Regions from separate parts of the Robbsia betulipollinis genome, predicted to be linked through region 1. Evidence: predicted binding sites of a transcription regulator. Region 1 holds the regulator's gene; the other holds the start of a gene.
The links. The regulator LexA, encoded in region 1, represses DNA repair genes until DNA is damaged. The targets are predictions, from matches to a motif close to ACTGTATNNNNATACAGT.
Positions count from the first base shown of each region.

Region 2: recA (recombinase RecA) is a predicted target of LexA. The motif match lies at 1,979-1,996, and genes of this name have one in related genera.

Region 1 covers NZ_JAPMXC010000002.1:112,080-115,490, forward strand. Annotated here, with positions in the region: gene OVY01_RS12330 (hypothetical protein) at 41-418, opposite strand; gene OVY01_RS12335 (hypothetical protein) at 513-680, opposite strand; gene OVY01_RS12340 (hypothetical protein) at 852-1,238, opposite strand; gene lexA (transcriptional repressor LexA) at 1,252-1,896, opposite strand; gene OVY01_RS12350 (asparaginase) at 2,086-3,297, shown strand; gene OVY01_RS12355 (ATP-binding protein) at 3,351-3,411, opposite strand, start outside.
Region 2 covers NZ_JAPMXC010000005.1:259,510-262,920, forward strand. Annotated here, with positions in the region: gene recX (recombination regulator RecX) at 1-320, opposite strand, end outside; gene recA (recombinase RecA) at 810-1,901, opposite strand; gene OVY01_RS16040 (response regulator) at 2,087-2,848, shown strand; gene OVY01_RS16045 (sensor histidine kinase) at 2,845-3,411, shown strand, end outside.

The DNA.
Region 1 (3,411 bases):
GCGGCACGCGACATGCTCCGCCATGGCATGCATCAGACGGCTAATCGGCCGATGTCGGCGAGGTCGACGGCATCGTGCGTACGGACGGTGGCGCATCCTTTGCGCATCCTTTTTCCACACGCAGATCGTCGAGTTGATTGCGTCGGTTGTTCGCGCTCTTGATCGCGGCGCTTTTTTCCATCGCGTTACCGATGCCGAAGTCCGTCGCGAACGAGAGGGCGGAGCGGCCATCGAACTGACTCTCTTGACCTACTCGCCTCTGGAAATCATCTATCTTGGCGGTTTCGATATCGATTTCCGGGCAGCTGAGGCTGTTTTTTTCATAGGCGGTCAGTTCGCTCTCCCGCCCGTAAAACTTCGTCGCGCAACCGGCGAGCGCCGTACAAACGATCAGGGTACTCAGTAGTCGTCTTTTCATGGTCCTTCGCCTGCAGCGATACGCGGTGCGCTGTCGAGCGAGCAGCGGACCGACCCACTCCTGCCTTGCACAGCCAGGTGTTTCAAAGTGAAACTCAGCCTACCGGCGGTTCCGCTGCTTCGCCTTGTCCCGGTGGGTCGTTGGGCGCAGCGTCGCGCCCTTCGTCGGCCCGGTCGGGAATCGCGCTCTTTTCGTTGTCGCTATGCTTGGCCACCGTAACGTCTGCTGCCGGTGCCGCGGGGGTCTTGTTGTCTTCGCTCATTCGGATTCTCCTGTCATGGTTGACTCAGTCGTCAAGCAATAATGATACCAGTGCGTTGCTCACCTCAGGAGTGCTTATCTCCGTTCGCGTACGATACATCTGCAGACAGGGCAAAAACCAGGCAAGACGCGGGTGCAACGTGGGGATTGAGGCCAGGGGCGGGGGCGAGGATCAGATCGAACGGCCCGCTTCGTTTCCCGTTGTCATCATGGCCGCGCTCTCGTCCGCGATGCAGCGATCGATCATCCGGCATATTGCGTCGATCTTTCCGACCATGGTGGTGCCCGAACTGCCACGATAAACGCGCACCGCGCTGCGGGTCGCGGATAGCGGCGTGACCTGAACCGGACGTACGGAGGCCGTGCGCTTGATGCCGCCACCCGCGATTCCCGAGCCGAAGCGTTGCGATTCGGCAGGCGTCGCCGCTGCTGCGGGAAACTCGCCCTTGTCGCCCTTGTCGCCCTTGTCCCGGCAGGAGCGAAAGACGCGGGTGAGTCGCGCTCGCCCGAAGGTATGAAGCGCGGTACTGGCAGACAACAGGCGGACGAGCCTCGACATGACGTTTCTCCGTTCAAAGTTGGGTAGGACGTATGAGACCGACGGCGATACCTTCGAGCTCAAAGTCCGTTCGCTCGCGGTCGACCAAAATATTCGAAAAATCAGGGTTTTCTGCAATCAACTCGACGCCCGTGGCAGTGCGCTTGAAACGCTTCACCGTCACTTCGTCGCCCAGTCGCGCCACAACGATCTGGCCGTCGTTCGCTTCGCGGCGACGTTGCACCGCGAGGAGATCGCCATCGAGAATACCCGCGTCACGCATGCTCAGGCCCCTGACCGTGAGCAGATAATCCGGCTTGTTCGAGAACATCGCCGGATCGCAGCCGTACTGACGCAAGACGTGTTCCTGCGCCAGAATCGGATTGCCGGCCGCGACCTGACCTATGAGCGGAAGAAACAGTGCGCGCGTTAGCGAGGCGGCCGGTGCGGCGTCGTTCGCCGCGTCCGGTTGGACGATCCGGATACCGCGCGATGCACCCGGCGCCAGTTCGATTACGCCCTTGCGGGCGAGCGCACGCAAGTGTTCCTCGGCGGCGTTCGCCGAGCTGAATCCCAATTCCGCGGCAATCTCCGCGCGTGTGGGCGGGAAGCCGCTGCGCTCGATGGCACGCTGCACTAATTCAAAGACTTGCTGCTGTCGTGCGGTAAGCTTGAGCATGACGTCGTTCCTGGATGCGATACTGTAATTCTATACAGTATTTTCCGGCTGGCAACCTTTTTCGCCGGTCGCCGCCGCATGTCCGTCATCGATGTGGGTCCCATGCGACGTGGCAATTGCGGTTGCAAGTAGCGTGCCTCTGTGCGCTACAGTCGCGGTTTCCCCATCCTTCGCCCCGGTTGTTTCCAGATGAATGTTCCTCCTGCTTCAACACCGTATTTTCCCGCTGGCGATGCGCCAGCCCGCGTGGCGCCGGACGCCATCGGCGCACTGCCCGCCGCATCGCCTGTCACGCCTGCGGGTCCGCCGCTTGCCGCCGCTGCCGGAAGGGCTGCCGCGGCACGACCGGCGACCCTGCCGCGCGTGGTGATACTGGGCACGGGCGGAACGATCGCCGGGTCGGGCGCAAGCGCGGCAGAATCCCTTCATTACCGCGCGGGCGCGCTCACGCTCGACGTGCTGTTGGCGGCGGTTCCCGGTCTCGATCGGCTGGCCGCCATCGCGTCCCGGCAATTCGCCGCAATCGACAGCAAGGATGCCAGTCTCGATTTCCTGTGTGGTCTGAGTCGCGAGGTCAACGCGGTGCTGGCACGCGACGATGTCGATGGCGTCGTGATCACGCATGGCACCGATACGCTGGAAGAAACGGCTTACTGGCTGCATCTGACGGTGGGCAGCGACAAACCGGTCGTGATGACTGCGGCGATGCGTCCCGCGACCGCACTCTCGGCGGACGGCCCGGCGAATCTCTTCGACGCGGTCACGCTCGCCGCGGCACCGGCTGCGCGCGGACAGGGCGTGCTGGTGGCATTCGGCAACCGCATCCACTCCGCACGCGATGTGGTCAAGGCGAGTAGTCACTCGGTGAACGCTTTCGCCTCGCCGGAATCGGGCGCACTGGGTTGGGTTCAGGATGGCCAGGTCGCGTTCGCACGGGCCGCTCAGGATCTGCACACCGGGTTGCACACCGGGTTGCACACCGGGTTGCACACATCCGGTAGCCGTTTCGCCCGTGCATCGGGCTGGCAGGCCGCGGATCTGGCCGCCGTCGATATCGTGGTGAGTCATGGAGGCGTTTCGCCCAGGTACATCGACGCCCTGATGCGCGATTCCGCCGGGCGGGTGGCCGGCGTGGTCGTCGCCGGTACCGGCAATGGCTCGCTGCATGCCGATCTGCAGCAGGCGTTGGCGCAGCTGCCGGGCGCCGGCATCGCGGTCGTGCGCTCCAGCCGTGCGCTGGAGGTACGTGTGACGCGTGGCGCGGCGGTCGACGATGCGGCGCTCGGCTTCGTGGCGAGCGGTACGCTGAACCCGTACAAGGCACGGCTGCTATTGCTGCTCGCGCTATCGGACGGCATCGCGGCGCCCACTGCCCTGCAGACCCTGTTCGATGCCTATTGAAGCGTTTTTCCATAGCGCATGACCGACATCCGGTGCCGCTCATCCGGTGCCGCTCAGCGAGCCCGCGCCGCATCCTCCAGCTGCGCGCGCAGTGCCGCCACCAGAGCCCGCACC
Region 2 (3,411 bases), on a different contig from region 1:
AGCTCACCGACGATACGCGCGGCACCGAAACGCGCCGCGCGCCGGTTGACGACGCTCTCGGCGAAACGATTGTCGGAGAGCCAGCCTTCCCGCGCGAGCGCATCGAGCAACCGTTCGACGGCCTGCTCGCCGTCGCTTTCCTCGACGAAAGGCGCGAGCTTGCGCGCCAGCTCACTGCGGCTGTGTTCGCGGCGGGATAGATAGCCCAGTGCCCGGCCGCGCAGGCTGCGTTTGAAACCCAATGCCGCGTCGCGTGCGGCCTGCCGTTCCGAGCGTCGTGGCGAACGCGTGGTCGTATGCGCGCCGTCGGCGCCCGCCACCGCCGATGGAAGGCCTGCCGGAACGGCGCCGCCCGATTCAGCGACGGATGGGTCGGCACGCCGTTCTTCCCGCGGGGAAACGCGGCGGCCACCGCCGCCGCCCCACGCGCGACGCGTGTTGCGACTGTAGGAGAGGCTTTCTGCTTCGGAGCCCGCTTCGGAGCCAGGCTCGGAGTCCGATTCGGCACCCGGCCTGGGTCTGGCTTTCACGCCCTCGGACGCAGTCCGTTCGCGCAGCCGGGCGGCTTCCGCCTCACGCGGATCGGATTCGAACGGCTCGTCGTCATCATCATCGAACGACGACCGCTTGCTAAAAGGGCGTCCCGAAGGACGCCCGAAAGGACGGTTACCACTCATGGCGGCATGCCATCCGAAAATCCCGTCAACAACACGACGGGCAACGCGCCGGTCGGGAAAGCCAGCCAAGGGTTTGAGCTGTCAGACATCATTGCCGGACGGGCCTCCCCGCGACGCGTACGTTCGTGCTGCTCAGTCGTCGCTGCCCGGCTCTTCCGCCGCCGCGGGTGCGGCCGGTGCCGCGCCCGGAGTCGACGGCATCGCCGCGATGCCAAGGGTCTCGCGCACGCGGTTTTCGATCTCGCGCGCGATGGCCGGATTCTCGCGCAGGAATTCCCGTGCGTTGTCCTTGCCCTGACCGACACGGTCACCCTTGTAGCTGTACCACGCACCCGCCTTCTCGACGATCTTGTGCTGGACGCCCAGGTCGATGATTTCGCCTTCGCGGGAAATCCCCTCCCCGTACAGGATGTCGAAGATCGTCTCGCGGAACGGCGGCGCGACCTTGTTCTTCACCACCTTGACGCGCGTTTCGGAACCTACCACCTCGTCATTCTTCTTGATCGAGCCAATGCGGCGGATATCCAGCCGGACCGAGGCGTAGAACTTCAGCGCGTTGCCGCCCGTGGTCGTCTCGGGGCTGCCGAACATCACACCGATCTTCATCCGGATCTGATTGATGAAGATCACCGTGCAGTTCGCGCGCTGGATCAGGGCGGTCAACTTGCGCAGCGCCTGCGACATCAACCGTGCCTGGAGACCCGGCAGCGAGTCGCCCATTTCGCCTTCGATTTCGGCCTTCGGCACCAGCGCCGCGACCGAGTCGATGACGATCAGGTCGATCGAGTTCGAGCGCACCAGCGCATCGGTGATTTCGAGCGCCTGCTCGCCCGTGTCCGGCTGCGAAATCAGCAGATCGGACACCTTGACGCCCAGCTTGCTCGCGTACTGGACGTCGAGCGCGTGCTCGGCGTCGATGAACGCGCACGTTCCTCCCGACTTCTGCATCTCGGCGATGACCTGCAGGGTCAGCGTGGTCTTGCCCGACGATTCCGGACCATAGATCTCGACGACGCGACCACGCGGCAAGCCCCCGACGCCCAGCGCGATGTCGAGCCCGAGCGAGCCCGTCGACACCACCTGGATATCGTCGAACTTGTCGTTGTCGCCCATCCGCATGATCGACCCTTTGCCGAACTGCTTTTCGATCTGGGCCAGCGCAGCCGAGAGCGCCTTGCCTTTCTCGGCAGTCATTCCGCTCGGGCCTTTCTTGCTATCTTCCATGAATCGTCCTTTGCTATGATGGGGCCGCGTGGGGCGCCGAAAACATGGCATTCCCTGCAAGCGTCGATATAAACAGTACTGTATAAAAAAACAGTGTGCGTGGCAAGTAAATCCGCTACTTTTCTTGCACACCCCGGAGACGGCCCGGCATTGCAGCGTTGGGCGCAGGGCAACAGGGATGTCCGATGCGAATTCTCATTGCCGAGGATGACAGCATACTCGCCGACGGCCTGATCCGTTCCCTCCGCCAGACGGGTTACGCGGTGGATCGCGTGGACAACGGCAGCGCGGCGGACAGTGCGCTCGCCCTGCAGACCTACGATCTGCTGATCCTCGACCTCGGTTTGCCGAAGCTGTCCGGTCTCGATGTCCTGCGGCGCCTGCGCGGCCGGGGCACGGCCGTTCCGGTGCTGATCCTGACCGCCGCCGACAGCATCGAGGCCCGCGTCACCGGTCTCGACCTGGGAGCGGACGACTATATGGCCAAGCCGTTCGCGCTGTCCGAACTGGAGGCGCGCATCCGTGCATTGACGCGACGCGGCGCGAGCGGCGGCGCGGCGATCATCCGCCACGGCGCCCTCTGCTTCGATCAGGTCGGCCGGACCGCCACGCTCGGCGACCGCGCGCTCGATCTGTCCGCCCGCGAACTGGAATTGCTGGAAGTGCTGCTGCAACGCGTCGGGCGCCTCGTCTCGAAAGAACAGCTGGTCGATCACCTGTGCGCGTGGGGCGAGGAAGTCAGCACCAATGCGATCGAAGTCTATATGCACCGCCTGCGCAAGAAAATCGAACCCGGCGGCATCCGCGTAACGACGGTGCGCGGCATCGGCTATTGCCTGGATCGTCCCACGCTCCCTCCCCCCGATCACGCGCCGCCCGCCGGGACTGCCGGGACTGCCGGGACTGCCGCCCCCCGTCGCACCGACCGCGCCGACTCGCATCGATGAACCCGTCGGCACCGCCCGAATTGCCGGTCGACGCGGCCGTCACGACGGCGCCCCCGCCCGGCCCGGACGCGCGCTCCCTGTTCGGTGAAATCCTTCGCTGGATGCTCGCCCCGCTGGTACTGCTTTGGCCGGTGAGCTTCGCGGTTACCTATCTGGTCGCGCAGGCGATCGCGAGCGCCCCGTTCGACCATGCGCTCGGCAACCATGCCTACGCCCTCGCCCGTCAGATCGACACGCGCGGCGCCGCAACCCTGCAGCTGAGCGTCGCCCTGCGCGACTGGCTGCTGCACGATCCGGAAGACATCCGGCTGTTCCAGGTGCGCGCACCCGACGCCCGCCTGCTGGAAGGCAGCGCGACGCTCCCCCTGCCGCCCGACCCGCCGCAGCCGGGCGTCATTCGCTTTCGCGACGCCACCCTCGATGGGCAGGTGTGGCGTATCGCCTATACCCATGTCGCGCTCGCCGACGCCAACCCCGCCCTCGGCGCCGACGTCCGCCTCGCGCTCGTGCAGGTCGCGGAGACGCGGCACAAACGCGCGGACCTCGCGAACGACATCCTCAAG